One region of the Lysinibacillus sp. RU7 genome, then DNA from elsewhere that is predicted to be linked to it. Evidence: riboswitches for the same ligand, from Rfam matches in the RefSeq annotation. Region 1 holds a riboswitch; each other region holds the start of a gene.

What was found. A riboswitch is a leader RNA that binds a small molecule or an ion and turns the genes downstream of it on or off. The one in region 1 is predicted to bind lysine.
Positions count from the first base shown of each region.
Region 2: linked by a shared signal. The riboswitch ahead of AC3II9_RS20550 (transporter substrate-binding domain-containing protein) and the one ahead of AC3II9_RS15525 (aspartate kinase) in region 1 are both predicted to bind lysine.
Region 3: linked by a shared signal. The riboswitch ahead of AC3II9_RS19605 (amino acid permease) and the one ahead of AC3II9_RS15525 (aspartate kinase) in region 1 are both predicted to bind lysine.

Region 1 covers NZ_JBYQFK010000022.1:30,637-38,581, reverse strand. The annotation lists gene sdhB (succinate dehydrogenase iron-sulfur subunit) at 179-952, opposite strand; gene sdhA (succinate dehydrogenase flavoprotein subunit) at 970-2,715, opposite strand; gene AC3II9_RS15535 (succinate dehydrogenase cytochrome b558 subunit) at 2,780-3,397, opposite strand; gene AC3II9_RS15530 (YslB family protein) at 3,666-4,082, shown strand; gene AC3II9_RS15525 (aspartate kinase) at 4,222-5,436, opposite strand; lysine riboswitch at 5,522-5,699, opposite strand; gene uvrC (excinuclease ABC subunit UvrC) at 5,734-7,524, opposite strand; gene trxA (thioredoxin) at 7,603-7,917, opposite strand.
Region 2 covers NZ_JBYQFK010000042.1:13,353-21,297, forward strand. The annotation lists gene AC3II9_RS20540 (2-oxoglutarate dehydrogenase E1 component) at 1-2,674, shown strand, start outside; gene odhB (2-oxoglutarate dehydrogenase complex dihydrolipoyllysine-residue succinyltransferase) at 2,773-4,002, shown strand; lysine riboswitch at 4,415-4,601, shown strand; gene AC3II9_RS20550 (transporter substrate-binding domain-containing protein) at 4,703-5,554, shown strand; gene AC3II9_RS20555 (amino acid ABC transporter permease) at 5,631-6,359, shown strand; gene AC3II9_RS20560 (amino acid ABC transporter ATP-binding protein) at 6,380-7,114, shown strand; gene AC3II9_RS20565 (DUF6501 family protein) at 7,411-7,608, shown strand; gene AC3II9_RS20570 (toxic anion resistance protein) at 7,684-7,945, opposite strand, start outside.
Region 3 covers NZ_JBYQFK010000036.1:23,032-30,976, reverse strand. The annotation lists gene AC3II9_RS19635 (ABC transporter ATP-binding protein) at 1-293, shown strand, start outside; gene AC3II9_RS19630 (ABC transporter ATP-binding protein) at 290-1,102, shown strand; gene cntE (staphylopine family metallophore export MFS transporter CntE) at 1,099-2,292, shown strand; gene AC3II9_RS19620 (tetratricopeptide repeat protein) at 2,355-3,200, opposite strand; gene AC3II9_RS19615 (restriction endonuclease) at 3,361-3,915, opposite strand; gene AC3II9_RS19610 (CynX/NimT family MFS transporter) at 3,974-5,179, opposite strand; lysine riboswitch at 5,320-5,495, shown strand; gene AC3II9_RS19605 (amino acid permease) at 5,626-7,080, shown strand; gene AC3II9_RS19600 (hypothetical protein) at 7,261-7,941, shown strand.

The sequences.
Region 1 (7,945 bases):
TCATGCGATTCCCGCTGGAGTCACCGCCCTTCACTTCATGTGCTTTTAAATTCATTCTTTTTAATCAAGAACATACAGCACTCTCCTATCTTACAAGGCATAAATTGAAGTATCTATAGGAATTAGTACAACAACAAAAAACTGCTTAGAAGGTTGTCCTCTAAGCAGTTTTTGTGTATTAAACCATGTGGTCAGAACCGAAGAAGTTCTTGAACATTTGAACTGTTGCTGCACGGTTTAGTGCAGCGATAGATGTTGTTAAAGGAATCCCTTTAGGACAAGCCGCTACACAGTTTTGTGAGTTACCACAGTTCGCAAGACCACCGTCGCCCATAATTGCAGCTAGGCGCTCGTCTTTGTTCATTGCTCCTGTTGGATGCGTATTGAATAAACGTACTTGTGATAATGGTGCTGGGCCGATGAAATCAGCTTTTTCAGATACGTTCGGACATGCTTCCATACATACACCACAAGTCATACATTTAGATAATTCATAAGCCCATTGACGTTTGCGCTCTGGCATACGTGGACCTTCACCTAAATCATACGTACCATCGATTGGCACCCATGCTTTTACTTTCTTAAGTGCGTTGAACATACGGCTACGGTCAACCTGTAAGTCACGTACTATTGGGAAAGTTGCCATTGGTTCTAAACGAATTGGTTGAGTTAATTTATCTACTAATGCAGAACAAGATTGTTGTGGACGACCGTTAATAATCATTGAACATGCACCACAAACTTCTTCAAGACAGTTCATATCCCATGCTACAGGCGTTGTCTTTTTACCATCTGCAGTGACAGGGTTCTTTTGGATCTCCATTAAAATTGAGATTACGTTCATACCGTGACGGTAAGGTACGCGGAATTTCTCCCATCGAGTTGAACCGTTTTCAGTATCTTGACGAAGGATCTCAACATCTACCATTCTGCCAGTGTTAGCTGTCTCCATGTTTAAGTCTCCTCCCCTTACGCTGAGTAGTCACGTTTACGTGGTGGAATTAACGAAACGTCTACCTCTTGATATGAAATGATTGGCTCGCCCGTTGCTGGGTCGAATTTAGCCATAGTTGTTTTTAAGAAGTTCTCATCATCACGTTCTGGGAACTCTGGTTTGTAATGCGCACCACGAGATTCGTCACGTAGTAAAGCACCTTTTGTCATAACTTTAGCAAGGTATAACATATTCTTTAACTGACGTGTGAAGTGAGCACCTTGGTTAGACCATTTTTGAGTATCGTTGATATTGATATTTTCCCAACGTTGTTGTAACTCAGTAAGCTTTTCATAAGTTTTTTCTAGACGGTCATTATGACGTACTACTGTCATGTTGTCTGTCATCCACTCACCAAGCTCTTTGTGTAGAAGGTAAGCATTTTCTGTTCCGTCCATCTTAAGAATTGCTTCCCATTTCTCAGTTTCTTCTTTTACGCGTGCTTCAAAAATTGACTCTGGTAAGTCTTCTGCATGCTTTTTAAGGCCTTTGATATATTTAACAGCGTTAGGTCCTGCAACCATACCACCGTAAATCGCTGAAAGTAATGAGTTCGCACCAAGACGGTTTGCACCGTGTTGTGAGTAATCACATTCACCAGCTGCAAATAGACCTGGGATTTCTGTCATTTGATCGTAGTCAACCCATAAGCCACCCATTGAGTAGTGAACTGCTGGGAAGATTTTCATTGGTAATTTACGTGGGTCATCCCCTACGAATTTTTCGTAAATCTCGATAATACCGCCAAGTTTAATATCCAATTCATGCGGATCTTTGTGTGAAAGATCTAGGTATACCATGTTTTCGCCGTTGATACCAAGCTTTTGGTTTACACATACGTCGAAAATTTCACGTGTTGCAATATCACGTGGTACTAAGTTACCATAAGCTGGGTACTTTTCTTCTAAGAAGTACCATGGCTTACCATCTTTATACGTCCATACACGACCACCTTCACCACGAGCCGATTCTGACATTAGACGGTTTTTGTCGTCACCAGGAATCGCTGTTGGGTGAATTTGAATCATTTCACCGTTTGCATAAGAAGCACCTTGTTGGTACACGATCGATGCTGCAGAACCAGTGTTGATAACAGAGTTTGTTGTTTTACCGAAGATAATACCAGGACCACCAGTAGCCATGATTACTGCATCGCCACGGAATGCACGGATTTCTTCCGTTCTTAAATCTTGTGCTACGATACCACGGCATACGCCTTCATCATCAAGTACTGCACCAAGGAACTCCCAGTGCTCATACTTTGTTACTAAACCTGCTACTTCGTGAGCACGAGCTTGCTCATCTAGTGCATATAATAACTGTTGACCAGTTGTTGCACCTGAGAATGCTGTACGGTGCATTAATGTACCACCGAAACGTCGGAAGTCAAGTAGTCCTTCTGGCGTACGGTTGAACATAACACCCATACGGTCCATTAAGTGGATAATACCAGGAGCTGCATCACACATTCCCTTAACTGGTGGTTGGTTCGCTAAGAAGTCCCCACCATACACTGTATCGTCAAAGTGGATCCACGGAGAATCCCCTTCACCTTTTGTATTAACTGCGCCATTAATTCCGCCCTGCGCACATACAGAGTGTGAGCGTTTTACCGGAACTAATGAGAATAATTCAACTTCAGTGCCAATTTCAGCAGCTTTAATCGTTGCCATCAAGCCTGCAAGACCGCCACCGACAACAATTACTTTGCTCTTTGCCATGATTGATTCTCACTCCTCTAACATTGCTAAAAGTTTAATATATAGCTTTTCTCTAGTTCAGCTACTAAATTGCAAATGATACGATTGCTACTACACCCATGATTGATAAAAGAACGAAGAAAATCATTGAAATGTAAGTAACCACTTTTTGAGATGATGGAGATTGCGTAATACCCCAGCTTACTAAGAACGACCATAAACCGTTTGCTAAGTGGAATGTAGCAGACAAGATACCTACGATATAGAATACTAACATCGCAGGGTTGTCTGCGATTTCAGCCATCATATCCCAGTTAACTTCAGCTCCAAATGCCTTTTGAACACGTGTTTGGAAAATATGCCATGCAATGAAAATAACTAAGAAAATACCAGTGATACGTTGAATACGGAACGCCCAGTTACGGAATGTGCCAAAGCGTTTTGTGTTATTCGTTGCAGTAAATGCAATGTAGATTCCGTAGAATGCATGGAACAATAATGGGATATAAATAATCACCCATTCCATTAATAACAATAATGAGTGTGGAACTAATTCCATAGCTCCTGTAGCATTATTGTAAGCTTCTTCACCACCAACTGCAGTGAAGTTCAGTGATAAGTGGAACACCAAGAACAAACCTACTGGAATAACCCCAAGTAGCGAGTGTAACCGGCGCCATAAAAACTCACGATCTTTCGACAAGATTGTTACCCCCCTTAGTACTTAAAACACGCCTCAATTGTCAACACTTTGTAATTAGTAGCACATTGACTGCGTATTTCATCATGGTACAATATTATGACATGTCCATTGTACTCCCTCCCCATACAAGCGTCAAGGCACTCTGCATCATTTAGCACATACGAATAAAGTTAATTTTAGCTGGCTTAAGTACAATTTTTCTATTATTAATTTATTCACTTAATAATTAGTCTAAAAAATAAGAAAATTTAAGATAGGGGTTTTGGAAATGAATGATAGCAATATGAAAACGATTCCAACTTTCGGCTACGAATTAATTCGCGATAATATATTGCGTTCTGTTTTAGGAAAACACGAAGAAGAGGTTCTTTATTGGGCCGGTAAAGAGCTCGCTCGGAAATTCCCCCTCTTTTCAATGGCAGAAGCAGCAAGCTTTTTTGAACAAGCTGGTTGGGGGGCATTATCGCTTGAAAAAGAAGGGAAAGATTTCGCCATATTTCTTCTAATCGGGGATGCAGATATTTTAAAATTTGAAGAGCGTTGTTTTCGAATCGAGGCTGGTTTCTTAGCGGAGCAAACACAAAAACTAAACGGCTATTTAACAGAATGTTATGAGGAAAAAAATATCAAGCACGGGACTGTGACTTTTAATTTGAAATGGGACTTAAAAGAACCGATTAAATAACTTACATCAGTGAACATGCTACAGGCATCAAATTTAATTGGAAATAGATGTAATATTAATATAGAAGAAACTCCCTATTTTATCATTAAAACAGCTACAAAACGATGGAATTTTCCGTCAATTTTGTAGCTATCTTCTATTATATAGTTAAATTAAATTCCTCGTGTAATGCATTGGCTGCCCTTATCATATCTTCTTGCGGTACAACGACTGACACTTTAATTTCAGAAGTACTGACCATTTTTACTTCAATTCCTTCTCTGCTCAGTCGCGCAAACATACGAGCTGCTACACCTGGGTGAGATACCATACCCGATCCAACAATCGATACTTTCGCTAACCCTACTTCAAAATCCGCAAAACTAAAACCAAGTGACAGCTTACTAGATTCTAATACGCGTAAGCTTTCTGCAAACTGGTCTTTTTCAATCGAGAATGAGATTGTTGGTTTTACCTTATCAATGACTGCCTGTACAATAATATCGACATTAATGCCATTGTTCGCTAGTACGGTAAAAATATCAGCTAATGATGCTTCCTCGTATGAATCATAGCCAACTGTTAATCGAATAATGTCTGACTCATAGGCAATGCCGCGCACAACTAAATTTTTCTCCATCTCCACTTCCTCCTTTAACAATGTCCCTTCCACATTCACTGTACTGGAGCGAACAACTACTGGTATGTTATATTTTTTCGCTAGCTCTACTGCTCGTGGATGAATAATCACTGCCCCTAAATTGGCTAATTCCAACATTTCATCATACGATAACTCTTTTAATTTTTTGGCATTGGGCACAATGTGAGGGTCAGCGGTATAAATACCATCTACGGTTGTATACATATCTACACGTTCCGCATTAATTGCGGCGGCAACCGCTACAGCCGTTGTTTCTGAACCACCTTTGCCAAATGTCGTTATATTTTCATGGCTATCTACACCTTGAGAGCCCGCAATAACGACAATTTCCCCTTGCTCAAAATGTTTGTAAATGCGCTGAGTCTTCACTGCTTCAATACGTGCATTGTTATGTAAGCTATCCGTTGCAACTCCTGTTTGCCATCCTGCAAGTGATACAGCTTTACCACCTTGTTCGGCAATGGCAATGGATAACAACGCACTCGTTATTTGTGCCCCTACTGCTAATAACACATCCTGCTCACGTTTCGTTGGATTATCTGAAAGTTCTGATACGTATGCCTGCAACTCCCGGCGAATAGTTGCCATCGGTGAAATGACAATTACCACATGTAATCCTTTCCCTTGTTCTTCTATTGCCCGCCTTGCAATTTTTTGCATTTTCTCTGGCGTTGCAACAGCTGGTCCACCAAATTTCATGACAATACTGCTCATTTGTCCACACCCTTTCTTATACAAAAAGGCGGCTTTTCACTAATATGAAAAGCCGCCTCAGTAAACGATTATAACGAAAAAGTTTACTTGAGATAGCTCTCCAGAATGTGCATTCTGACAGTTTGACATTTTTTAAATGCAAAACCAGCAACTAATCGGAAACAACGGTTAGTCACTTCGGCGGCTTCCCCTTTCACACTTGCTCACTGGAGTTGTTCCTCCTCACAAGCGATACTCTTGAAACCCGCGCCTCTACCTTTACTCGATATGAATTTATGTTGTAAGCGTAGCACACGCCTACTGTTTTTTCAACGCTTCATTTTGAAAATACTGAAAAATGTTATTTGCCTGTGTTTTCGGCATGCCCGCTTCCATTAATTGATCGATACTTGCCTCCCGTACTTTTTTAACTGACCCAAAGTGTTTTAGCAGTTGTTGCTTTCGCTTTGGACCGATACCTTCTATATGATCCAGCACGGATTGAATCGCATTTGTCTGGTGTTGTTGACGAAGAAATGTAATCGCAAAACGGTGGACCTCATCTTGAATACGTTGCAATAAATAAAAGCCATCACTCGTCCGTTTCATTTCAACCGGTACAGGTGGATCACCAAATAATAGCTGTGATGTATTGTGCTTTTCATCTTTTGCAAGTCCTGCAATCGGAATGACTAAGCCAAGCTCATTTTGTAATACACTACGCGCTACTTCCATTTGTCCTTTTCCGCCGTCCACGATGATTAAATCTGGTAACGGTAACTGTTCTTTCAGTACACGTATATACCGGCGGCGGATTACTTCCTCCATCGCCCCGTAGTCATCATGCTTTGCCGCTTCCTTTGTTTTATATTTACGATATTCCTTTTTCGCCGGCTTCCCGTCGATAAATACAACCATTGCGGAAACAGGATCCGCCCCGTGCATATGACTATTGTCAAACGCTTCAATTCGGAGAGGCGTTGAAATATTTAATGCATCCCCTAATGCCTCACATGCACCAACCGTTCGTTCTTCTTGTCTTTCAATCAATTGAAACTTCTCATGAATCGCGATTTGCGCATTTTTTATCGCCATCTCAACAAGTTCCTTTTTCTGTCCACGCTTTGGTATCATGACTTTAACATCTAGTAAACGTTCAAGGAGTGTTCCATCAATTGTATGTGGAATAAAAATCTCTTTCGGCTTTAAATGTTGCGGCGATTCATAAAATCGGCCAACAAACGTTAAAAACTCATCTTCCGGATCACGGTAAACGGGAAAAATCGATACGTCACGTTCAATTAATTTTCCTTGACGCACAAAAAATACTTGTACACACATCCACCCTTTTTCCACTGCATAGCCAAATACATCGCGATTTGATAAATCATCCGAAATAATTTTTTGCTTTTGCATAACCGTTTCAATATGGGCAATTTGATCGCGTAGCTCTTTTGCCCGCTCGAACTCAAGCTTTTCCGCCGCTTCAAGCATTTTTACTTCCAAATCTTTTTTGACCTCTTCATACCCACCGTTTAAAAACTTTGAAATGTCCTCGATCATTTCGTCGTACACTTTTTTGTCGATATCCTTGACACAAGGCGCAAGACATTGCCCCATATGATAATACAAGCACACTTGGCTTGGTAACTGTGCACATTTTCGCAACGGGTAAATACGATCTAGCATTTTACGTGTTTCGTTCGCCGCAAAAGCATTTGGGTAAGGACCAAAATAACGGGCCTTATCCTTTTTGATTTTACGTGTTGTAATAATACGTGGATATTTTTCATTTGTGATTTTGATATAGGGATATGTTTTATCATCTGTCAGCCGTATATTATATTTTGGGTCGTGTAACTTGATCAGATTTAGCTCTAATATTAAAGCTTCAAGCTCAGAGGTTGTCACCATGTATTCAAAGTCTTCAATTTCACTTACAAGACGAGCTGTTTTTCCATCATGAGAGCCATTAAAATAAGAGCGTACACGATTTTTTAATTTTTTTGCCTTGCCGACATAAATAATCGTTCCTTGACGATCTTTCATAATATAACAGCCTGGCTCATCCGGAAGAATGGCTAACTTATTTTTAATTAAATCATTCATATCATCACCTACTACCTATTATAATGCATGAAAAAAAGCCGAGCACGTGTTTGTACTCAGCTTTCATAGTAATTATGATTATTTGTTGTCGTTAATGAAATCAACTAACGCTTCTTTTGGCATAAAGCCAGCAGTTTTTGCTTTTAATTCGCCATCAACGAATAATAATAGTGATGGGATTGACATAATGCCATATTCACCAGCAGTTCCTTGGTTATTATCCACATCTACTTTTACGATTTTCACTTCGTTACCGATTTCAGCGTCTACTTCTTCTAACACTGGAGCGATCATTTTACATGGTCCGCACCAAGCAGCCCAGAAGTCTACTAATACTACGCCCTCAGCGATTTCTTGTTGAAAGTTTGAATCTGTACCTTGTACAATTGCCATTTTAAATAGCCTCCTTCATAATACATAT
Region 2 (7,945 bases), on a different contig from region 1:
ATTCCAAAGTTATGGTGCGCCACAAGTAGAAGGTGTTGATGTAACTGTTCAAGCAACTGGTGCAACACAAGGTGACTATCGCAAAGTATTAGCAGCAGTACGTTTAGCTGATGCAATTCGTAGTTATGGGCATTTAGCAGCAGATCTTTACCCATTAAAAGACCGCAAACTAGATACTTCTCGTATTGATGAAAGCGCATACGGTTTATCAGCAGCTGATTTAGCTGAAATCCCAGCGAGTGTTTTCTTTAAAGAAGTACCTGCTGGTGTGAAAAACGGGAAAGAGGCTATCGACTTCTTAAAGTCTGTATATACAGATAAAATTGCATTTGAATACAATCAAGTATCAAATGATGAAGAGCGTGCTTGGATTCAGTCACAAATCGAATCAGGTGCATTAAAGGCAGCACTTTCAAATGATGAGAAAAAAGTGATTCTTGAACGTTTAACACGTGTTGAAAACTTTGAAAAGTTTATTCATAAAACATTTGTAGGCCAAAAACGCTTCTCTGGAGAAGGTTTAGATACACAAATTATCTTATTAGACGAAATTTTAAAAACAGTCGAAAAAGACAAGTTAGAAAATGTTCGTATCGGTATGGCACACCGTGGTCGTTTAAATGTATTAACACACATTTTAAACAAACCATACGACATGATGTTCTCTGATTTTGCTCACGTTTCAAATGATTTATTCTTACCAGAAGATGGTCGTTTAGAAATTACAAAAGGTTGGACAGGGGATGTAAAATACCATATGGGTGCATCTTACACTCGTGACTCTGGTATGAATGTGAAATTAGCTTACAACCCATCACACTTAGAAGTAGCAGCACCAGTAGTATTAGGTACAACTCGTGCAGTTCAAGATGATACAACAAAACCAGGCGCAGTGGAATTCAAACCACAAAAAGCTTTAGGTATTATTATCCATGGTGACGCTGCATTCCCAGGACAAGGGATTGTAACAGAAACATTAAACTTTGCGAAAACAGAAGGGTTCACTACTGGTGGTACAGTTCACATTATCGCAAACAACATGATTGGTTTCACGACGGAACATTATGATTCACGTTCTTCTGTGTATTCTTCTGACCCTGCAAAAGGCTATGAAGTACCAGTCGTTCATGTGAACGCAGATGCACCAGAAGCAGTAGCACAAGTAGGTCGCTTCGCTGCAGCGTACCGTCAAAAGTTCGGGAAAGATATCGTAGTTGACTTAATTGGTTATCGCCGTTACGGTCATAACGAAACAGATGACCCAACAGTAACAAACCCAGATACTTACAAATTAGTAGCGAAACATGATGTAATCCGTGTATTATACGGTACGGAGCTTGCGAACGCAGGTTTAGTAACGATGGATGAAATTCAAGCATTAGATGCGAAAATTTATGCGGAAATGCAAGCTGCTTATGATCATGTAAAAGCAATGGCTGAAAAAGACGAGCATGCTCATCTTGAAATGCCGGAAGAAGTAAAAGTTTCATTCCCTCAAATCGATACAGCGGTTGGTGTAGAGCGTTTAGAGAAAATTAATGAAGAATTACTTCAATTTGAAGCAGGTTTTGAGCCACAAAACAAGCTTGGTAAAATTTTAGAAAAACGCCGTGAAGCTTTCGCGACAGAAAAAATCGATTGGGGTCATGCGGAAACATTAGCATTTGCTACAATTATCCAAGATGGTCACCCAGTTCGCTTTACTGGTCAAGACGCACAGCGTGGTACGTTCTCACAACGTCACTTAGTATTACACGATAAAAACAATGGTCAGTTATTTACACCATTGCACCATATTTCAGGTGCGAACGCATCATTTACAGTGCACAACTCACCGCTTACTGAAGCCGGCGTTGTAGGCTTTGAATATGGATATAACCTTGAAAACCCTAACGTATTATCGATTTGGGAAGCACAATTTGGTGACTTTGCAAACATGGCACAAGTAATGTTCGATAACTTTATTTCAGCTGCTCGCTCGAAATGGGGTCAAAAATCAGGGTTAGTGATGCTATTACCACACGGATATGAAGGACAAGGTCCAGAGCACTCTTCAAGCCGTATGGAGCGTTTCTTACAGTTATCAGCTGAGAACAACTGGTTCGTAGTAGATTGCTCTAATGCAGCAAACTACTACCACTTATTACGTCGCCAAGCTACTATGTTAGGCACTGAAGGTGTACGCCCATTAGTTGTTGTTTCACCAAAATCTTTACTTCGTCATCCACTTGCAGCAGCGTCAGCTGAAGAGTTAGCAAATGGCAAATTCCGCGAAGTAATCGAACAGCCAACGACGGGTAAAAACGTAGAAGCAGTTGAAAAAATCTTACTTGCTACTGGTAAAGTAACGATTGACCTTGCAGATCGCGTAAAAGAGGGTGAAGGCTTCGATCACTTACACATCGTACGTGTAGAACAGCTTTACCCATTCCCAGCAGAGCAAGTGAAAGAAATCATTGCTCGTTATCCAAATGCAAAAGAAATCGTATGGGTACAAGAAGAGCCGAAGAACCAAGGTTCTTGGAACTATGTGCTGGAACATTTATATGAATTAGCTGAAGGTAAAAAAGTTCGTTATGTAGGTCGTCCTGCAATGAGCTCAACTTCTGAAGGCGACGCAGATTCACATAAAACAGCTCAAGCTGCATTAGTAGCGGAAGCTGTATCAAAATAATATAATAAATTTTGTGAATAATGGGCTACTTCCCGAAGTAGCCCGCCCATTTGCTTTATACTAAAACAGCAAATGGTATATCAAAGGAGGATATTAAAGTGGCTGAAATCAAAGTCCCTGAACTAGCAGAATCTATTACAGAAGGTACAATTGCCCAGTGGGTGAAAAAAGTTGGAGATCGCGTAGAAAAAGGCGAATTCATCGTAGAATTAGAAACAGATAAAGTAAACGCTGAAATCATCTCTGAAGAAGCAGGGGTATTAAAACAAATTTTAGCTGAAGAAGGCGATACAGTACTTGTAGGTCAAGTAATCGCAGTAGTAGAAGCAGGCGAAGGTGCAGCACCAGCACCAGTAGCTGAAGCAGCACCGGCACCAGAAGCACCAAAAGCGGCGGCAGCACCAACACCAGTTGTGGAAGAAACTTCAGGTGAGCGCGTAGTAGCTTCTCCAGCAGCTCGTAAATTAGCACGTGAAAAAGGCATCGATTTAGCGGCTATCTCACCAGTAGATCCACAAGGACGTGTACGTGTACAAGACGTAGCAGCACATGGCACTGCACCAGCGGCTCCTGTAGCAGCACCAGTGGCAGCAACAGGTCCAGTGATTTTCACACCTGTAGCTGAGACAGACCGTGTAACAATTGAGAAAATGTCTCGTCGTCGTCAAACAATCGCAAAACGTTTATTAGAAGTAAAACAATCAACAGCGATGTTAACGACTTTCAACGAAATCGACATGACAAACATCATGGCATTACGTAAACGTAAACAAGAGCAATTTGTAAAAGATAACGACATCAAACTTGGTTTCATGTCATTCTTCACAAAAGCGGTTGTAGCAGCACTTAAGAAATATCCTTATGTAAATGCACAAATCGTTGGTGACGAAATTCACTTAAATAACTTCTTTGATATCGGTGTAGCTGTATCAACGGAAGAAGGTTTAGTAGTACCAGTTGTACGCGATGCAAACGCGAAAAACTTCGCGCAAATCGAAAAAGATATCGCAGAGTTAGCAGCAAAAGCGCGCGACAAAAAATTAGGCTTAAACGACATGGCTGGTGGTTCATTTACAATCACTAACGGTGGTGTATTCGGTTCATTAATGTCAACACCAATCATGAACGGTACACAAGCTGGTATCCTTGGTATGCACTCAATCGTAAACCGTCCAGTAGCTGTAAACGGCGAAGTTCAAATCCGTCCAATGATGTACGTGGCACTTTCTTATGACCACCGTATCATCGATGGTAAAGATTCTGTAGGCTTCTTAAAAACAGTTAAAGAGTTAATCGAGAACCCAGAAGATTTATTATTAAATTCATAATGAATACAGTGAAAGCCTCTAACAAATTTTGTTAGAGGCTTTTTGTATTTTGATATCGTATCATCAGATTGAAAAAATAAATGAGAATAACGCAATTTGTTATATCGGTGAAGACGATTATTCAATCCGCCGTATAGCTATTATAAGCAGCGATAAGAAGAATTAGCGCAGTTAGTCATATAGAAGTGTTAGCTAATCATATATTTTTATGTGTCAGTCGAGGTTATCGCGACATTAGTCCTGTTATAAGATTTTACTGAGGTGTGAATCAAACACTTGAATTAAATGGAAATATCCGTGAAATTAAGCATTTTTGAGTATATTTATTCATGTGTCAGAAAAATGAATATTGACACAAAAATTAGAATGTTGTAATATTCTATTATCAATTTAATAATTAAGCCTCACAATCTCGTGAGGTAGAGGCGCGGTATTTATTAGTTTTTCATAGAGTTTAGAGCGAACGATGAAATGAAAGAGAAGGAAATATCGCCGAAGTGTGTTTGTAGGCTCACTACGATACACTGGGTTTGCAATGAACAATTGCAGGACTGTCTTGTTTGATTTTTCCCGTTCATTCAAGGTGTGCTATCTCAATATGGGAACTAGAGGATATGGGCTAATAATAATTATGCGACCTTACGTTCTTCTAAGGTCGCTTTATTTATTGCCTAAACTATTAGAAAAAGGAGAGAATTGTATGAAAAAGAAGCTAGTAGTACTAATGGCTGCAATGATGACTATGTTAGTTCTTGCAGCATGTGGATCTGATGACGGTAAAACAGGGTCATCGTCAGACGCGAATGAAAAAGAAGAAAGCAATGTATTACGTATTGGAATGGAAGCGGGTTATGCACCATTTAACTGGACTCAAATGGATGATTCGAACGGTGCAGTAAAAATTGATGGTTCAAATGAGTATGCAGGCGGTTATGATGTAGAAATCGCTAAAAAGGTAGCCGCAGAGCTTGGAAAAGAGTTAGTCATTGTGAAAACGGAGTGGGATGGTTTAGTACCAGCACTTCAATCAGGTGTAGTAGATGCGATTATTGCAGGGATGAGTCCAACAAAAGAGCGTAAAGAGTCAATTGACTTCACAGAAAACTACTATACTTCTGATTTTGTTATGGTAGTAAAAAAAGGTGGCGCTTATGAAAAGGCTAAAACATTAGCTGATTTTACGGGAGCAAAAATTACAGCACAATTAAATACAACAAACTACGATGTAATTGATCAAATTCCAGGCGTGAAAAAAGAAGTAGCGATGGATAATTTCCCAGCAATGCGTGTAGCAGTTGAAACAGGTGCAGTTGATGGTTATGTAGCGGAGCGCCCAGAAGCGATTTCTGCAGCAGCAGCAAATAGCAACTTCACTTATACTGAACTAGAAGAAGGCTTTGAAGTGTCTGAAGAGCAAGTATCAGTAGCAATCGGAGTTCGTAAAGGCGATTCAAACAAAGATAAAATGAACGAAATTTTAGCAGGCATCTCAGAAGAGGAACGCCAAACATTAATGGAAGCAGCGATTGCCAACCAACCAGCACAACAATAATAAATGAAACTAGCCGCACAAAATTTGGCGGCTAGTTTATTTAAAAGACAGTGATACGGCTGTTAGGAGGATTTTTATGAGTTTAGAGACCATTCTCTCAATATTACAAAATAACTGGCCAATGTTTTTACGTGGCGCGTATATGACATTAGCTATCGCAATTATTAGTACAATTATTGGTGCTCTGATCGGATTTTTTATCGGTATTATGCACACCATTCCGGTACGTAAGCGTTCCATTAAAAGTGTAGTACTAAAAGTGTTTAACTTTCTCTTAACGGTTTATGTGGAAGTATTCCGTGGCACACCAATGATTGTACAGGCGATGGTTGTATTCTACGGCCTTTATGCATACGGGGTTGAATTAGACCGCTTTGTAGCAGCGCTTGTGGTTGTCGGTTTAAATACAGGTGCTTATATGGCCGAGATTGTACGCGGTGGTATTGTATCCGTCGATAAAGGGCAATATGAGGCAGCTCAAGCGATTGGTATGAATCACTTCCAAATTATGATTTATGTTGTGTTACCACAAGTAGCACGCAACATTTTACCTGCTACAGGGAACCAGTTGGTAATGAATATTAAAGATACGGCTGTACTGAATGTAATCAGTGTAACGGAGCTATTTTTCCAGACAAAATCCGTTGCAGGTGCGAATTTTAAATTTGCGGAAAGCTTCTTTATCGCAAGCTGTATTTATTTAATTATGACATTTACCGCTACACGCTTACTTCGTTGGATGGAGCGTAAATTAGATGGTCCGAATTCTTATAAAGTTGAACAAACGACAACGAAAGAAAACTAATTAGATAAGGGGCATCAATTATGGAAACTGTAATAGAAATTAAACATTTAAGTAAGTCATTTGGTCAGCATGAAGTATTAAAAGACGTAAACTTCAATGTGCGTAAAGGTGAGGTTGTTTGTTTAATCGGTTCTTCTGGATCGGGTAAATCAACATTATTACGTTGTATTAATTTACTTGAAAAACCAAGTGGTGGCGAAATTATTTATAAAGGCGAAAATATTTTAGATGACAAGCATGATATTGAAAAATATCGTACCCATTTAGGAATGGTGTTTCAACAATTTAATCTATTTAATAATTTAGATGTGCTTGGTAATTGCATTGTTGGTCAGCAAAAAGTATTAAAGCGCTCTAAAGCAGAAGCTACGGAGAAAGCATTAAAATACTTAAACATCGTCGGGATGGATAAATACAAAAATGCAAAACCTCGTCAATTATCAGGTGGTCAAAAGCAACGTGTTGCGATTGCCCGAGCATTAGCAATGGACCCAGATGTGATGCTGTTTGATGAGCCGACATCTGCACTCGATCCAGAAATGGTAGGGGAAGTATTAAAAGTAATGCGTATGCTTGCGGATGAAGGGAATACAATGCTCATCGTTACACATGAAATGGAATTTGCCCGTGAAGTATCTGACCGAATTGTCTTTATGGACAAAGGGGTGATTGTAGAAGAAGGGCATCCAGATCAAGTACTCGTAAATCCACAGCATGAACGGACAAAAGAATTTTTAAAGCGTACATTAAAGTAAAAAAAATCGACAAGGCGTAAGCTTGTCGATTTTCATTATTTACGAGAATTCCATTCTGATATGAGTATAAATATAATAGCAAATGCAAATGCAATAGCGAAAAACCATGCAGGGATATTACCAAATGCCATAAAATCACCTCTACTCTCTAGTGTAGCATGTTAGAAGTTTCTCAGTATAGTAAAAGTACAATATTTTTACTGAATTACACGTTTCAGTACACAATCAGCCAAAAATCGTTTAAAATAAACTATAGATGTTAGAGAAGATTTCTCTATAAAAAGTGAGGTATCATAATGTTACATTTAAATTGGAAAGACGCACCAACGATTCGTACAGTAAAATGTGTACACACAAATGCATCAAAGTATTTAGTATCAAATGTATTAACAGTTGGTAAAGAATACGAAGTGAAAAATGAAACAGAAGAATTCATTTTCGTCATCGATAACACAGGAAAAGTTGGCGGTTATTACAAAGAGTATTTTGAATAAAAGAGAAAAGCCGGTTCGCATGCGGAATGTGAACCGGCTTTTAGTTGGTAGAACGCTAAATAATGATATTTTATATTATATAAGTGTAGATTCGGTTTGTTTCCGTTTTTCGTTAGCTACTGCTTGGACACGTAGCGTTTCTTCCAAGTCTTGCAGTAGTTTAAGCTGTGTTTCTTTAAAGTGGTCGACCGCTTCGTGTGTAATACCTGTACCTGACCGCTTTATGTCTTTCGATGTAATACTCGCCATTTTTGCGTTTTTACGCATTAATTCGTCGGAAGCTTTTAGGAGTCTTTCCTGTGCAGCATTTGCCCGGCGTTGCTGATTCATGCTAAGA
Region 3 (7,945 bases), on a different contig from region 1:
AACAATTACATGCCACGACGGAGATGGCGATGCTCATTGTCTCACATGATTTAGGTGTCATTGCCAATTTAGCTGAGGAAATTATTGTGATGCGTCACGGAATTATTGTAGAAAAGGGGCCGACTAGCCATATTTTACAGCATCCACGTCACCGGTACTCGCAACGGCTTGTTGCAGCACGAGATGAGCATAGTCAATTAGCGGATTTAATCGACCGTTTTGATGAAGAAATTACAGGTGAATTAATGCAATGTGATCCAGGTCATTGGGTTCGAATGGAGGGAAGCGTGTGATTACAATTGAGCAAGTGTCAAAATGCTATACTAAAAAAGCCTTATTTAAAAAGCCGCACCACATTCAAGCAGTAAAGGATGTATCGCTAACAATTGAAGAAGGCTGTTGCTTTGCATTAGTTGGACAAAGTGGCTCAGGGAAAAGTACGCTTGGTAAAATGCTATTAGGTATTGAAAAGCCTGATAGTGGATCGATTTATTTCCAACATATGAATGTTCACCAAGCAACTAGCAGCGAACGTCGCTTCCTGCAGCATGCGTTACAGGTAGTGTTTCAAGATTGCCATAGTGCCGTGAATCCGAAAATGAAAATCCGAGATATTATTGCTGAACCACTTTGTGTGCATCAAAAGTTAACAAAAGCTGAAATCGAGCAAATCGTCGGTGAATTACTTGAGATGGTCGGGCTAAAAAAAGAGGATATGCTGAAATATCCCCATCAATTTAGCGGCGGGCAATTACAGCGTATTACGATTGCACGTGCCATCTCCACAAAGCCAAAGCTCATTGTGTTGGATGAATCCATTAATAGCTTGGATATTTTAGTGCAAATTAGTATTTTACAGCTACTGAAACGATTACAACAAGAGCTCCGTTTAACATACTTTTTTATTACACATGATCTACATGCGGTGAAATTATTTGCCGATGAAGTAGCGATTATGCATCAAGGACAAATTGTGGAGCAAGTAGCGGCTTGTGATTTAGCTTCTGTCCAGCATGAAGCAAGTAAAGCTTTACTTGCTGCCCAATTATCCATTGATTGTATTCACAATTATTTAGCAGAGGTGGGAGGTCGCGTATCGTGAAGAAAAGCCCGTTATCCATTAGCATGCTTCAAATGTATGGGCTTGCGATGTTTTACTTTACAGCCAATTCAGTATTAACCGTTATTTTCCCATTACAGGCGAAGGACCATGGTATGCCAGAAGCGGAAATTGGGATTATGATGGGCATGTATATGTTTATTTGTATGATTTTACGTCCGTGGGCAGGGCAAATGGTTGTTAAGCATAGCGTATTCACCATTATGAAATGGTTATTAGTCGGTCATGCCGGTGCTTTATTATTATACATATGGTTAGGTGTCGATAGCTTATATGCTGTCCGTATTTTACAAGGTTTTGTAACAGCGTTTTTCTCGATGGCGATGCAAATTGGGATTACGGAAGTACTGCGTGACGAGGACCGCGGACAAGGGATGGCGATGTATTCGTTATCAACGGTATTACCAGGGCTATATGGTCCAGCATTAGCGCTGTTTTTATGGTATCAGGGGGACATGATGTGGTTGTTAGTATTAGTAGCGACTTTAGCTTTTTTCCCACTCCTGTTTTTCATCAAATCACCACTCCCAAAAACGAAAAAGGACAATGCATCATTTACGTTTAAAGAAATGTTTGCGGCGATGAAGGTAGCGCGACAACATAACGGACTTGTTGTGTCTTCAGGGGTCATGTTAATCGGTGCCAGTATTTTTGGGGCGATTACCGCCTTTTTACCGCTTTATTTTGTCACAACTGGAACGGGTAATGCGGCACTCTATTTATTTTTACAAGCAATCGTTGTTGTAGGAAGCCGCTTCTTTTTCCGTAAGCACATTCCGTCAGATGGCAAGTGGCATCCGAAATTTATTGCGCTTGTTTTAGTAAGCTCTATTATTGGGACGAGTTTACTAGCCTTGTTGCCGATGATTGGTTCGTTTATTTATATTAGCGCTATTTTTAATGGTATTGCTACCGCGATGCTCTATCCGACATTAACGACATATATTTCATTTGTTGTACCAGATGCACAACGTCATATTTTATTAGGGCTATTTTTAGCTTCTTATGACTTAGGCTTTTCAATGGGCGGTATGGTCATGGGCTTTATCGTACAATTCGTTTCATACGAAATGATGTTTGCGACGTGCTCGTTACTCGGTGTTGTGGCGTTACTTTATAATTTTACGGCACAAAAAGCGAACGCTAATATTAAACAAGTCTCGATTAATTAATAGCGTGACGCTAGTACATGCAATTTTCCCCGTATGTGCGTACGGGGAAAATGTGTACAAGTTCATTTCTTTACAAATTCCTGTTGCAACTGTAACTGCTTTTTCGCAAATTGCAGGGCATGTTTTGTTTTTCCGCGTAGTTCACAGTTTTTTACGAGTGCCTCGTATAGTTCATGTAACAGCTGCATATCCTCAATTTCTGTTGCCACAATGAGCGCTTGCTGCAAAGCATCCATGGCGTAGTGGAGTTCCTTTTTTTCCATATAGTAATAGGCACGTAGTATAAGTGTCTTTATATGTTCTTTTGGCATACTTCCTAAGTCGGCCTGCTGTTCGCATTTTTGGAGAAGCGCATTTGTTTCTTTAAGACGATGCAGTGCTAGGAGCGTCTCTGCTCGATTTAACATGTAATAGAGATGTGATGCAGGCGCGAATGTAATGATATCGGCGTATTTTTCCCAGTAAGTATCACTCATTTCAAGTGACGATTCGAAATGCTGCAATGCAATATGACATTTTTGAATATGTAGTAAGGCGGTTATTTTCTCATCTGCTAATTTAGACTGTTCTGCAATTGGTAAAGCATTTGTAAACGCTTGAATGGCTTGTTCATAATTTTCGGCGGTTAGTTGCGTAAGCCCTCTCAGTATAGAATATTGTGCTTGTAGCTGTGGTTGGCTTGTCTCATGAATTAGTTTCTCGTAGCGAGTAAAAAGAGTGTGAAACTGTTGCATTTCCCCGCGCATATAAGCAATCGTAGTGAGCTGATATAAACAAAGACCACTATTTTCTGTTTGTGCCTGTGACATATACATTTTTAATAATTGATTGAACACAATTTTCGCTTCCGCATATTCCGCTGTGCGAAGGAGATTAATCGCATAGTCCATTCGTATTGGTAGCCCCATTGAAATCCTCCTCAACATTTACAAGCTAGTATTGATACGAATGTCAATATTAATACGTCTTTGCGAAAAGTTGTAATATTTTGCTTGAGGGAGGGCGGTCGTAAATTTCTTTCCAACAAATGAAAAAGTAGTATCTCTATTTAAGAGATACTACTTTTTATTATTTATCCAAAATCATGTCGATTAGCTCTTTACGGTCGATTAAATAGACGTCATTAATATTTGCCAGCTTCACCGCCTGTTTTGTAAAGTAACTATTTGTGACAACCCATGCTTCTGTTGCATTATACATTTTAATGGCACCGATAATTTCCTGCACGGCTTTGACCCCGACGGAGCTTGAATAGCGTTTTGCTTGGACGACGATGACATCTTTCCCATCTTTTAAAACTAAATCCGCGCCATAGTCACCACTTGTTGCCGTATACGATACTTTAAAACCACGACGTTTAAATAACTCGCCAAGGAAACGCTCGAATGCTTCGCCCGTCATTTGATCGACTTCTGCAATGCCGGCTTTACGTAAGCGTGAGGATTCATGTGAGCGTAGCCACGTTTTCAAACCGAGCCATAATAATGCATATGCACCAACACCGACACCAAATCCTTTAACGGTTTCTATATAGTACCAGCCGATGCCTCCCGCTATTAAAAATGGCAGCAACCGCATGAGTGGAATGCGTTTTTTCTTCTTTTTTCGACGTTTCCGAAACATACTTTTCTCCTTTAGATATAATGAATGATTATATCATAAATGAGTACGTATGTTTGTATTAATCGTGAATCGTTCGGTTGCTACTTGCAATATATGCCGCAACTGCTAAAGAAATGGCTATCACAATGAAAATAATATTCGGCACGAACCAGTTGTCAGTTACATCGTGAAGCAGCCCGAAACATGTTGGACCGATAGCTGCTAGTAAGTAACCAATCGATTGCGCAAACCCTGAAAGTTCAGCCGCTTCGTAAGCCGTTGTAGTACGAAGGGTAAAGAACATCATGGATAAACTAAATGATGCACCACCTGCAAAGCCTAAAAAGACCATCCAAAGAAAGGCATAGTTTGTCCATTCCATTAACACGCCCGTAAAGCCGAGCAAATAAAAGGCAGAAAACATGAGTACAATTGGGCGTTGATTTGTCATTTTGGCCGCTACAATCGGTGTTAAAAAGGTCATAGGAATTTGACCAAACTGCATAATGGAAATAAGCCATCCTGCATGATTTGCATCAATGCCTTGTGCGATATAAATTTCTGGAATCCATGCCGCCATTGTATAAAACAGAAATGATTGCATCCCCATCGCAACCATAACTGCTAATGCAATCGGAGAACGGATTAGCATCCCCCAACCATTTCCTTTCGATGTAGAGCCTGTTAATGCCACCTTTTCCTCGCGTAGCTGTGGAATCCAAAAAATGATGCCGATAATGGCAGCAAGAATCGCAATACCTAAAGCTATTTGCCAGTTTGTCGCTGTCGCAACAGAATAGCTAATTCCTGCAGCAAAACCGCTTGATAAATTCATGGAAACCGTATAAATCCCAGTTAAAATCCCGATATGCAGTGGGTAACGCATTTTAAAGAAGCTTGGAATAAGTACATTACCAAATGAAATCGCGATCCCAATCAGTACTGTGCCTAGCAATAAAAGAGATGTTGTGCCAAGGGAGCGTAAAACAATCCCAGCTATTAGTAGTAAGAGTGAGTAGAATAGGGTCCATTCCATGCCGAAACGTTGCGCAATCCGCGGTGCGAAAGGTGAAACAACCGCGAATGCGAGTAATGGAATGGTCGTTAAGAAGCCGGCAAGCACATTTGAAATGCCTAATCCATCTCGAATGAATGATGTAATGGGTCCTACAACGGTAAGTGGTGTTCGAAGGGTCATTGCAAATAGAATAATGGATAAAGAAAATAGAATGACTTTCCGATTTAATTGTATTTTTTTGCTTTGGTAGTTAGATGACTTTGCCATGATGAAAACTCCTTAAAATAATGTTTGACTGTTTTGAAATGTTAGAAAATAAAGAAAAGTACCGAAACGATTGATAACAAAAAATTGCTATGTTAGACTCATGTACATATTCTAATTTAATATTTTTTGCCTCATGTGAAAAGTGGGGTAGAGGTCGCGACTATTATGACTAGTATAGCTGAGATTGGGAGAATCCGTGAAGCTTTATGAAAGGAATAGTTGCCGAAGTATAGTATCGCTCTTCAGATACTATGCTGGGGCTGTACTCGAAAAGGGACAGAACTGCCGCGTTTTGCGCGGGTGAGCTATCGTTTCAAGTTGATGAGGTATTTCGGATACCGTCATAACTTTTTATGGCGGTTTTTTGTTTGAAAAATAAATTTTTTAAATGCTCAAGCCTCGAAACCGAAATACAATCAACAAAAAAAATGAGGAGTTTTATATGTATGAGTAATATTCAAATTGATCAGCTTGGCAATAAGTCTGAGCTGAAGCGTAGCCTAAAAAGTCGTCATATCACCATGATTTCGTTAGGCGGTACAATTGGAACAGGGCTATTTTTAGCGTCTGGTTCGGCTATCTCAACGGCGGGTCCTGGGGGAGCATTGCTTGCCTATGCATTAATCGGCGTGATGGTGTATTTCTTAATGACGAGCCTTGGGGAAATGGCCGCTTTTATGCCAACATCAGGTTCGTTTAGTACGTATGCAACGCGTTTTGTTGACCCAGCATTTGGCTTTGCGCTAGGTTGGAACTATTGGTATAACTGGGCGATTACGATTGCAGCCGAAATTGCCGCTGTATCTATTATTATGAAATACTGGTTCCCGGATAGTTCTTCGCTCCTGTGGACAGTCTTATTTATTGTCGTTGTATTATCGTTTAACTTATTATCTGTTAAAGCGTATGGTGAGAGTGAATACTGGTTTGCTATGATTAAAGTAGCGACTGTTATTATTTTTATCATTGTCAGCTTCTTAATGATTTTTGGTATTTTAGGTGGCCATGATCCAGTCGGATTATCTAATTTCTTTGTAGAAGAGGCGCCGTTTAATGGTGGCTTTATGGCGATGTTTGGTATTTTCTTAGCAGCAGGTTTCTCATTCCAAGGCACAGAAATGCTAGGTGTAACCGCTGGTGAAACAGATGATCCAGGAAAAAATATTCCAAAAGCAGTTCGTTCTGTGTTTTGGCGTATTTTATTATTCTATATTTTTGCCATTGGTGCAATCGGTTTATTAATTCCATATACAGATACGCGTCTATTATCGGATGATATTGCGATGAGTCCATTTACGATTGTGTTCGATCAATTAGGGGTGGCATTTGCTGCTTCTGTGATGAATGCGATTATTTTAACGGCGATGCTGTCAGCAGGTAACTCGGGTCTGTATGCCGCAAGCCGTATGCTGTATCAATTAGCCGTTGACGGGAAGGCACCAAAATTCTTTGCAAAAGTGAATACACGTGGCATTCCAATTTATGCGTTGCTCGCAACATTAGCGATTGGCTCGTTATCGTTTTTAGCATCATTCTTTGGGGATGGTGTAGTGTATATTTGGTTATTGAACGCATCGGGGATGTCTGGCTTTATTGCATGGGTAGGGATTGCGATTAGTCATTATCGTTTCCGTAAAGCGTATGTTGCGCAAGGCCGTGATATTAAAGACTTACCTTATGTATCACCATGGTATCCATTTGGTCCGTTATTTGCTTTTGTTGTCTGTATGATTGTCATTATTGGTCAAAACTATACAGCTTTTACAGGCGGTACGATTGACTGGTACGGTGTATTAGTATCGTATATCGGACTTCCACTCTTCGCCATGCTATGGTTAGGTTATAAAATGAAACATAAAACAAAAATCGTCCCACTGGAAAAGTGTGATTTAGATTATTAATGACATAGAAACGGCTCCCGTATGGTGAGCCGTTTTGTTATGTGAAATATATTATTTCGCTACTTTTCTGATTGTAAGAACCTGTTATAATGAATACTAACTTTTTGAAAAAATATAGAATCGTATATAGTATTTTTTTTACTAGCAACAGATATTACATAACGTTAAGAGGGTGAAGAAATGAGTGTATCAATTGGATTTCAAAGAAAAATAAATGAATGGATACAATCGAACAATAACGGTGTTGCTTTTCGACCGTTTTTAGTAGATGGTAACCCCTATAAATCCCGTGTCTTTGTAGTGGGCGCTTTTCCACATCCGAAGTTTGAAGTAAGTGGTGAGTTTCAACAATTTGAGTATATGGAATCACTTGTTGATGCAACGCTTTTTGAGCTGATTTATGGTGAACAGATGCAATCGCGCGAAAATAAGGGAATTGCTGCTTTTATGCAATGGTTAAAAGAGGAATGTGGTGAAAGAGCTATCAATACAACGATCACAGCGCTCATGGCGGAATCTGCTAAACATTTAAAAGAGTATAGCAAGGTTTTACCGGAAGACTATGAAAAAGGATACGATGTATTCGGCCAAGTATTAGCGGAATTCCAGCCAGAGGTACTGATTTTGCATGGTGCGGATGCGTTACGGCAGTTCCGCCAACGATTTGCTGATACGCTCATCGATCACTATGCGCATATTGAAAAAGTGCAAGACCTTGAAGAAATGGGTGTATTTGCAGAGCTATTTGTTACGAATGAACGAAAAATAAAAGTATTTGCTTGCCGTAGCTTAAGTTATTATGGTAAAACAGGAGAGGTCTTTACATTATTTAAAAATGAAGTAAGGCGAATTTTGTCATAAAATA